Regions from separate parts of the Mesorhizobium monacense genome, predicted to be linked through region 3. Evidence: riboswitches for the same ligand, from Rfam matches in the RefSeq annotation. Region 3 holds a riboswitch; each other region holds the start of a gene.
What was found. A riboswitch is a leader RNA that binds a small molecule or an ion and turns the genes downstream of it on or off. The one in region 3 is predicted to bind cobalamin.
Positions count from the first base shown of each region.

Region 1: linked by a shared signal. The riboswitch ahead of AC1RUK_RS14900 (ABC transporter ATP-binding protein) and the one ahead of AC1RUK_RS07415 (DUF1636 family protein) in region 3 are both predicted to bind cobalamin.
Region 2: linked by a shared signal. The riboswitch ahead of AC1RUK_RS25940 (aromatic ring-hydroxylating oxygenase subunit alpha) and the one ahead of AC1RUK_RS07415 (DUF1636 family protein) in region 3 are both predicted to bind cobalamin.

Region 1 covers NZ_CM165567.1:3,100,638-3,103,905, forward strand. The annotation lists gene AC1RUK_RS14895 (ABC transporter substrate-binding protein) at 1-596, opposite strand, end outside; gene AC1RUK_RS14900 (ABC transporter ATP-binding protein) at 631-1,413, opposite strand; cobalamin riboswitch at 1,604-1,811, opposite strand; gene AC1RUK_RS14905 (winged helix-turn-helix domain-containing tetratricopeptide repeat protein) at 1,997-3,268, opposite strand, start outside.
Region 2 covers NZ_CM165567.1:5,430,844-5,434,111, reverse strand. The annotation lists gene AC1RUK_RS25950 (DUF680 domain-containing protein) at 72-278, opposite strand; gene AC1RUK_RS25945 (DUF680 domain-containing protein) at 350-556, opposite strand; cobalamin riboswitch at 1,074-1,276, shown strand; gene AC1RUK_RS25940 (aromatic ring-hydroxylating oxygenase subunit alpha) at 1,392-2,639, shown strand; gene AC1RUK_RS25935 (FAD-binding oxidoreductase) at 2,660-3,268, shown strand, end outside.
Region 3 covers NZ_CM165567.1:1,605,569-1,608,836, reverse strand. The annotation lists gene AC1RUK_RS07420 (winged helix-turn-helix domain-containing protein) at 88-1,287, shown strand; cobalamin riboswitch at 1,317-1,522, shown strand; gene AC1RUK_RS07415 (DUF1636 family protein) at 1,562-1,990, shown strand; gene cobW (cobalamin biosynthesis protein CobW) at 1,993-3,045, shown strand; gene cobN (cobaltochelatase subunit CobN) at 3,063-3,268, shown strand, end outside.

The DNA of each region.
Region 1 (3,268 bases), 1.5 Mb from region 3:
TCATAGAGGAACACCCGCGTGCCCTTGGCGCTGCCGACCTTGGCGGTGATCGCTGCCAGTTGCGCCCTCCAGGCCGATACGAGCTTGTCGGCCTCCGCCTCCTTGCCAAAGATCTTGCCCAGCTTCTCGACGTCGCCATAGAGCAGGTCCATCGAGGCGGCGGGACGGTTCTTGTCTAGATGGACGCAGCTTTCCGTCAGCACCAGCGTCTTGATGCCGTGCGGGGCGAGCGTGTCGGGGGTCACCTCGCCGCCCGGCTTCATGCCGTAGTACCAGCCGGCGAAGAAGAAATCCGGCTCGACGGCGACGAGGCTTTCCAGCGTCGGATACTTTGGCGCCAGTTCCGGGATCGAGCCTTGCTCGGCCTTGAATTCGGGGCCGACCTTGTACCAGCCGGTGATGCCGGTCAGGCCGACGATCGAGGGCTGCAGCTTCAGCGCGAAGGCCATCTCGGCCATGTTGAGATCTTGGATGACGGCGCGCTTCGGCGGCGCTTCGAAGGTGAGCTTCTTGCCGCAGCTGTCGACGGTGACCGGGAAGGCAAAGGACGCCGAAGCGACGAGCGACAAGGCAAGCGAGAGGGCGAGGCGTTTCACGAGGTATGGCTCCTTGGGTTGAGGGAATGTCGGTTCAGGACGGCGAGGCGGCGCGGTTGGGGACGTCGAAGACGGTGAGCTCGCGGTCTTCGGTCGGGTGGCGCAGGCGGAACACGTCGATGCCGAACACCTCCTGGACCAGTTGCTGGGTCAGCGCCTCGCGCGGTGCGCCCAGCGCATGCAGCCGGGCATCGTTCATCACCGCGACCCTGGTGGCGAAAGGCGCCACCAGCGCCAGGTCGTGCAGCACCGCGACCACGCTCATGCCGAAGCCGGCGACCAGTTCGAGAAGCTCGCCTCGGGCGCGCGGATCGAGGTGATTGGTCGGCTCGTCGAGGAACAGGATTTTTGGCTCCTGGGCGATGGCTCTGGCCAGTTGCGCGCGCTGGCGTTCGCCGCCGGAGAGCGAGCCGATGCTGCGGCCGAGCAAAGGCAGCAGCCCGGTCCGGCGCAGCGCCTCGACGACGATGTCGCGATCTTCGCGCATGCGCCTCATGCCGGCATGCGGGACGCGGCCAAGCTCGACATAGTCGATCAAGGCGAGCCGCGGATCCGGCTGGTCGGTCTGGCCGACGACGGCCATGTTGAGCGCCCGCTCGGCCGTCGTGATCCGGTCGAGACGGCGCCCCGACAGACGCACCTCGCCGGCGCTTGGCCGCAACGCGCCGCACAGCATGCGCAAGAGCGTGGTCTTGCCGGCGCCGTTGGGACCGATGATGGCCAGGCGATCGCCTGCTGCGACCGACAGGCTTACGCCATCCACCAGGCGGCGGCCATTCGCCGTCGCGCTCACGTCGCGGGCTTCGAGCAGCATCATCGGCCTCGCTCCGGCCTCGAAGCTGAGACGCGGGCCAAGCCCGTGGCGGCGCCGACGCAAAGCGCGCACGCGATGATGCGATGGATGGAGGCTTCCAAATTTCCGTCACTTTCCAAAACTGGCGACGGAAGGAAGCTGGCCGATCGGTCGACAGACCGACGGCTACGTCTCCTCCCGGCACACCCCGTCCGGTCAACTCATGCTGATGGCAGGTCTCCTGGCTCGCGGGTCTCGGCTTCATCCTGCCTTCCCAGCCTTGCCGGCCAGTGGCATTCGCGGATGTTGCTCGCCGCTTACAGTTGCGGGGGCAGCCACGGCCTCGACCCGAAAACGGTCTCACCGTGTTCCCTTTTCACCCCTCGCCTTTCGACTCGGGGACCATCATTTTTCTACCGTAGGTTTCCGCCGATCGCGCTGCAACGGTTTTTTGATTGCAGGCATCGGCTCGCCTTGGGCAGGCTGCATATGTAATAACATTACGTATCAAACGCAGCCATATGATGTCAACACCGGCGGCTGCGTGCGCACCAAGGTCAACGGCTTTGCCGTCTGGCGTTGCGGCGGCACCGGGCCTATCAGGGCGCTATATCGTCGTGGTCGTCGTTTGACCTGCCTGCTCGCCAAGCGCCAGCCGGATGCCGTCGGCCAGATGCGCGGCGTCGGCCGGGCTCTCGAACGGCATGGCCTTGGTCGCATAGTCGATCGGCGAGAAACCGGGGTCGCCCTCGTTGATGAGGGCGGCCTGCCGGCGCGCTTCGTCCATCGCGCCGAGCTGGGCGTAGCAGGCGGCCAGCCGCGTCCTGATCCACGGCGTCGGCCGTGTCGCAAGCTCAAGCGCCTCGGCCGCCGGCTTGTAGTCGCCCATCATGTAGAGCGCCATCGAGCGGTCGAACTGATACCAGTGCGGGACCATCGGATCGATGCGGATGGCGCGCGCCAGCCAACCCAGCGCCTCGAACGGGCGCCCGCGCATGGTCAGCACAAGGCCCATCTGCTCGATGCAGTCGGCATCGCATTGGTTGAGCTCGAGCGCGGTCCTCAGATGATGCTCGGCCGCGTCGTGCTCGCGCATATAGAGGCGCACCAGCGACTGGATGCGGTGGCCGGTCGCCTGGTCGGGCGACAGCGCCAGGCCCCGGGCGACGTGGTCGCGCGCCTCGACCAGATCGGCATGGCTGGATTCTTCGAACTCGCCCTTCAGCGCGCAGGTCAGGCCGACATAGATATGCGCGAGCCCATAGGCCGGGTCCTTGGCGACGGCGGCCTCGAAGAAGGCTCTGGCGCCCTCGATGTCGGTCTGGGCGGGGTCGCGCAGCAAAGCCACGCCGCGCAGCACCAGCTCATAGGCGGCAAGGCTGGTGACCAGTTTGCGCGACGCCTGCTGCAGGCCGGCATTCGAAACCCGCCTTGCCAGCCGCCCGACGATCTCCTCGACGATATCCTGCTGGACGGCGAAGAAGCCGCTGTCGGCCGCCTGGTAGCGGTCACCCCAGAGCTGGCTGGCATTGGCCGCGTCGACAAGGTTGACGGCGGCCAGGATCTGGTCGCCCTGGCGGCGCACCGAGCCTTCGACGAGATAGTCCGCACCGATGCGCGAGCGGATCTGCGGCCATTCCGAGCGCGCGAAGGACGCGAAGGAAAAGCTGGAATTGCGGGCCAGTACCGTGACCGTGCCGAAGCGCGCCAGGCCGTTGATGATATCCTCGGCAAAGCCGTCGACGATCGGATCGTCGGCCCCGCCTTCATTACGAAAGCGCAACACCGCCACGATCGGCTGCGAGCCGATTTCAGGCGCCGGCTCGACCTCGGCCGCCAGCATGTAGCCGCGCTTCGACACGGTGCGCACGAGATCGTC
Region 2 (3,268 bases), 3.1 Mb from region 3:
TTGGGTGCTCCTGGATTTTCAGTTCCCGGAGCGGCGGGCTTGACCGCCGCTCTGCGTCTTGGGATCGGCTGTTAGTTGTTGCCGAACAGGTTGCGGTCGCTGCCCTGGTCGACAGGCTTCTCGGTGGCCGGTTCCGACTTCTTGATCGAAGCGGTGTACGAGCTGTCCACTGCAGCAACCGGCTGGTCGGCGCCATTGGAGCCATAGTTGTCGCTGCCTGCGAAAGCGCTGCCGGAGATGGCCAGAACGGCGGCGGTGGCAAGGATGAACTTTTTCATGTCAAATACTCCTGAATTTTGGTGTCCCGGGCGGCAGGCCCTGCCTGCCGCCTTCTTAGCCGGGCACAGGCTTAGTTTTTGCCAAAGAGGTTGCGGTCGCTGCCCTGAACGACGGGCTGGTTGTCGGCATGAGCCGGCTTCTGGATCGAAGCGGTGTGCGAACTGTCGACCGCGGCGGCAGGCTGGTTCGCACCGTTGGAACCATAGTTGTCGCTACCAGCGAAGGCGCTGCCGGAAATGGCCAGAAGGGCGGCGGCAGTGAGAACAATCTTTTTCATTTTTAAATACTCCAGTATTTCTATTTCAGTTTTTCCGTCCGTCTAGCGGCGTGTCTTGGGAAGGAATTCGCGTCGTTCGGACAGCCCCGATGTGGGAAAGCCAAGTGGCGGTTTCCAATCACGAAGTTGTTCCGCGTGGACCATGACTCTGCATCTTGAAATTGTACCAGAGCCTACTACCACCGAACCTTTTATCAACTTTATCAATTGGTTATCAAAAAGCCGCCTATGCATCACCAACTGTGTCGGAGTGCCAGCGTTCACACCGTCCTGCACGCACCGTCAACAGAAACGAACCGTTCGGTTCGATTTTAGAATCCGCTAATAGTCACTTTTCGATACTGTTAACCATTTAGACGTCGGCAAAAGGCTGATCGGCGAGCGATTCGTGACGGGCACCAAGTGCGGCAGAAGCGAAAATCGGCGTCCCTGGAGTTTGGCTGCGGTAATCACCATCCGTGTCGCGACACATGGATGCGATGTCGTTTTCATACCGCCGGCAATCCGGCCGTCATGGTTAGATCAATTCATCTCAGGTGCCGCCTCGTCGCCGACGAAGCGGAGAATTGGGAAGCCGGTCAAAACCCGGCGCTGCCCCCGCAACGGTGGTGGAGTTCAAGTCGCAACGGGAGACCACTGGGCAATCCGCCTGGGAAGGTGTCGCGACCGTCCGCAAGGACACTCCAGAGCCCGGAAACCAGCCGGAGATTTCTAGACTCGACTGATCGCGGTGGGCGGTCAAGAGGTGGATGGTGCATGTCCGGTCTGCCGCCGGATTGCCGCCGATCTTTCCTCCATCACCACCAGTTCAGTCCTTAAAAGATAAGGACAGGACATGGATGCGCGCAACGACATGCTGAGGCTGCTGCACAGCCGCAAGCAGGGCTACTCGTTGGAACAGCCCTTTTATACCGACGCCGATTTCTTCAAGCTCGACATGGAGCTGATCTGGTATCGCGACTGGCTGTTCATCGGCCATGATTGCGAACTGCCGAAGCCCGGCAGCTTCATCACCGCCCAGATCGGCGACTATCCGGTCGTGCTGGTGCGCGACCAGCAAGGCAAGATCAACGCCTTCCACAATTCCTGCCGCCATCGCGGAAGCCGCGTCTGCAACTTCGAGAAGGGCACTGCGGCAAAGCTGGTCTGCCCCTATCACCAGTGGACCTACGAACTCGACGGCCGGCTGTTGTTCGCCCGGCAGATGGCCGATGGTTTCGACAAGAGCCAGTTCAGCCTGAAGCCGGTCGCTTGCGAAAGCGTCGGCGGCTACATCTTCATCTGCCTGGCAAAAGAGGCGGCCGACTTCGCGCCGATGCGGGCGATGATCGAGCCTTACCTCCTGCCGCACCGGTTGCGCGAGGCAAAGGTCGCCTTCGAATCGACTATCGTCGAGAAGGGCAACTGGAAGCTCGTCTGGGAGAACAACCGTGAGTGCTACCACTGCGCCGGCAATCATCCCGAACTGTGCAAGACTTTTCCGGAAGCACCGACGGTGACCGGCATGCAAGGTGCCGACAGTGACCCGGAAATGCTGGCGCACTGGGCGAAATGCGAGGCGGCGGGCCTGCCGAGCAAGTTCCGCATCGACCCGGCCGGACAATATCGCGCCACCCGCGCGCCGCTGCTGCGCGATGCCGTCAGCTACACGATGAACGGCAAGCGCGCGGTGACAAAGAACCTGTCCGATACGGTCTCGGCCGATCGGATCGGCACCCTGATGCACTATCACTACCCAACGACATGGAACCACATTCTCATCGACCACGCGGTGACCTTCCGCGTGCTGCCGATCAGCGCCACGGAAACCGCGGTGACGACGAAGTGGCTGGTGCACAAGGATGCGGTCGAGGGCGTCGATTACAACCTCGAAGACCTCACCCATGTCTGGACCGAGACCAACGACCAGGACCGCCGCATCGTCGAGGAAAACGCCTTCGGCATCCTGTCGCCGGCCTACGAACCCGGCCCCTATTCGGAACTGCATGAAGGCGGCGTCATCCAGTTCGTCGAATGGTACGCGTCCTTCATCGGCCCGCGCCTTGCCGAAGGCGGCCGGCCGGCGTTGCGCAGTGTCGCCTGAGGGGTGAGGGGATGAATGCGATGACCGATCTCGGCCTCTACCGCCACCTCGACGAGATGGCGCCCTGGAACGACAGGCTGCAGGTGCTGGAGGTGATCGGCGTCGCCGACGAGGCGCCCGACGTCAAGACCTTCACCTTCCGCTCCGACAACCAGACCTGGTTCCGCTACAAGCCGGGCCAGTTCGTGACGCTGGAGCTGCCGACCGCCGACGGTCCGCTGATGCGCACCTACACGCTGTCGTCGTCGCCGTCGCGGCCCTTCTCGATCGCGGTGACGGTCAAGGCACAGGCCGGCAGCATCGGCACGCGCTGGATGTTCGATCATCTGAAGCCCGGCACCCACGTAAAGGCCTACGGGCCGGTGGGCGACTTCTCGCTGCACAGCCATCCTGCGGCGAAGTATCTGCTTATCTCGGCCGGCTCCGGCGTCACGCCGATGATGTCGATGCTGCGCTGGCTGAACGACTGCGCGCCATGGACCGATGTCGGCTTCGTCAACTGCGCGCGCCGGCCGGAAGAGATCATCTTCCGCAAGGAGCTGGAATTGCTGGGCAGCCGAATGCCCGGCCTGTCGCTCGGCTTCATGATCGAGGAACGGTCGAGTCGTGAAGGTTGGTTCGGCCATATG
Region 3 (3,268 bases):
CTGACACATATCCCGCCAAAACCCTGCTAGCATGACCAGGAATCATCGGTTTTTGCTTGGCTTGAACAGCATCAGGGCGACGTCTGCATGAAGGAAAAGATCTCGCTCGGCATGGCCCGGCGCGTCGCGCTCGCAGCACAGGGATTTACCGACCCGAGACCGGGCGGAACACCCGACCGCCGCCATCTGGCCCGCGTGCTCAGCCGTACCGGCCTGCTGCAGATCGATTCCGTCAGCGCGGTGGTGCGCGCCCACTATATGCCGCTCTATTCACGCCTTGGTTCCTACCCGCTCGCCTTGCTCGACAATGCCGCCGTGACGCGCAAGCGCACGGTGTTCGAATATTGGGCGCACGAGGCCTCGTTCCTGCCGGTCGAGACATATCCGCTGATGCGCTGGCGCATGCAGCGCGCCGAGCGCGGCGACGAAATGTATCTGGGGCTGGCCAAATGGGGCCGCGAACACGCCGCCTATATCGAGGAGATCTACCGCGAAGTCGTCGATCGCGGCCCGATCGCCGCTTCCGCGCTGGAAGGCCAGAAGGGGTCGGGCGGCTGGTGGGGCTGGAGCCACGCCAAACACGCCTTCGAATGGCTGTTCTGGGCCGGCCGCATCACCACGGCGTCGCGTCGCGGCTTCGAGCGGTTTTACGACCTGCCCGAACGCGCCTTGCCGCAGGCGGTCCTCGACCTGCCGGTGCCGGCGGCCGAGGACGCACACCGCGAATTGCTGCGCATGTCGGCGCGCGCCCATGGCGTCGCAACCGCCGGCGACCTGCGCGACTACTTTCGCCTGTCGCCAGCCGATATGAAGGGGCGGCTGGAGGAACTGGTCGAAACGGGCGAGCTGCTGCCGATGCGGGTCGAGGGTTGGGACAAGCCGGCTTACCTGCACAAGGACGCCCGTTTGCCGCGCCGCATCGAGGCCCGCGCCCTGCTGGCTCCCTTCGACCCTGTCGTCTTCGAGCGGGCGCGTGCGGAGAGGCTGTTCGACTTCCGCTACCGCATCGAGATCTACACGCCCGCCGAAAAACGCCAGTACGGCTATTACGTGCTGCCGTTCCTGCTCGGCGACACGATTGTCGCGCGCGTCGACCTCAAGGCCGACCGCCCGGCCAGCGTCCTGCGCGTCCATGCTGCTTACGCCGAGGCCGGCGCACCACCCGAAACCGCCGCTCAGCTCTTCGAGGAATTGAAGCAGATGCAGGGCTGGCTCGGGCTTGAGCGCATCGAGGTGACGCCCGCGGGCGACCTCGGTCCGGCGCTTGTCGACATCGCCGTGTCGTAGACGCGCGTTGACACAACTATCCCTACAAGCCTAAATCCGCTGCAGACGGTCTCCTCTCGGCAAAGGGAGGAGCCAAGAGGGAATGCGGTGCGGGACAAAAATCCCAAATCCGCGGCTGTCCCCGCAACTGTAAGCGACGAGCCTGAGCCGAAAACCACTGGGATGTTCCCGGGAAGGCGGCTACCCAAGGCGATGACCCGCGAGCCAGGAGACCTGCCGTCTGAGACATAAAGAATCCGATCGCCTGGCGGGTTTTCCGGGCAAGGAGCCTGATTTGGAGCGCGACAGCAGTTTTTCGGCTGAGACAGCGGACATATTGTCCGGCGGGGACGATTCCCTCGCCGGCGTCACAATCATTGTCTGCGCCTCCTGTCGTGACGAGACCGGCTCGGACGCCCATCCCCGCGCCGGCGCGCTGCTCGCCGAAGACACGCGCCGCGCCGCTTCGGGCGAAGACCTCCATATCCGGACCGTCGAATGCCTCGGCAATTGCAAGCGCCGCCTCAGCGCCGCGATCCTGCGCGACGGCTGCTGGAGCTACGTCTTCGGCGACCTGACCACCACCAGCGGCGCCGACCTCGTCGCTGGCGCAAAGCTCTTCGCCACCTCGACCGACGGCCTCATCCCCTGGCGCGGCCGCCCCGATTCCTTGAAGCGCGGCCTTGTTGCCCGCATCCCTCCCCTTGATCTGCTGAAGGACTGACCATGACCGCTCCAGATTCGTCCGCCAACCTCTCCCGCGTCCCCTGCACCGTCGTCACCGGCTTCCTCGGCGCCGGCAAGACGACGCTGATCCGCCATCTGCTGGAAAACGCCAAGGGCAAGCGGCTGGCCATCATCGTCAACGAGTTCGGCGACATCGGCATCGACGGCGAGATTTTGAAAGGCTGCGGCATCGACACGTGCCCGGAGGAGAACATCGTCGAACTGGCCAATGGCTGCATCTGCTGCACCGTCGCCGACGATTTCGTCCCGGCGCTGGACCAGATCCTGTCGCGCACGCCGAAGGTCGACCACATCCTGATCGAAACCTCGGGCCTGGCCTTGCCGAAGCCGCTCGTCCAGGCCTTCCAGTGGCCGAGCGTCAAAAGCCGTGTCACCGTCGACGGCGTCATTGCCGTGGTCGACGGGCCGGCCCTGGCCGAAGGCCGCGTCGCCAACGACATGGACGCCCTTCAGGCGCAGCGCGCCCAGGACGAGACGCTCGATCACGACGACCCGGTCGAGGAAGTGTTCGAGGATCAGGTCGCCTGTGCCGACCTGATCATCCTGTCGAAGAGCGATCTGATGGACGCCGCCGGTTCGGCCCGCGCCAATGCCCTCATCGGCGAGCACCTTTCGCGCGCGGTCAAGATCGTGCCGACCTCGCAGGGCAAGGTCGATCCCTCCGTACTGCTCGGCCTCGGTCTCGCCGTCGAAGACGACATCGAGAACCGCAAGTCCCATCATGACGGCGCATTCGACCACGAGCATGACGACTTCGACACGTTCATTGTCGACATTCCCTCGATCGCCAATCCGGATGAGCTGGCGAAACGCGTCGCCACCGCCGCCGAGGAAGAGAACGTGCTGCGCGTCAAAGGCTTCGTCGAGGTCGGTGGCAAGCCGATGCGGCTGCTGCTTCAGGCCGTCGGACCGCGCGTCAACCACTATTACGACCGCGCCTGGACGGCGCAAGATGACCGCCGCTCGCGCCTCGTCGTCATCGGCTTGAAGGGGCTGAACCGCCCGGCCATCGAGCGTATCCTCGCCGGCTGAGGCAAATCCGAACCGCGATGCACATCCTCACCACAACATCCGCCTCGCTCGACGACCTCGCCGAGCCTGTCGATCTCCGGCAGACGCCGGCGGATATCGTGGCACTGTCCTTTACCGACAGCGATCTCTCCGGACTGGCGGCGGCATGGAAGGCGGACGCGGAGCGCCTGCCGTCGATGCGGCTCGCCGCACTTCGCGATTTGCGCCATCCGATGTCCGTCGA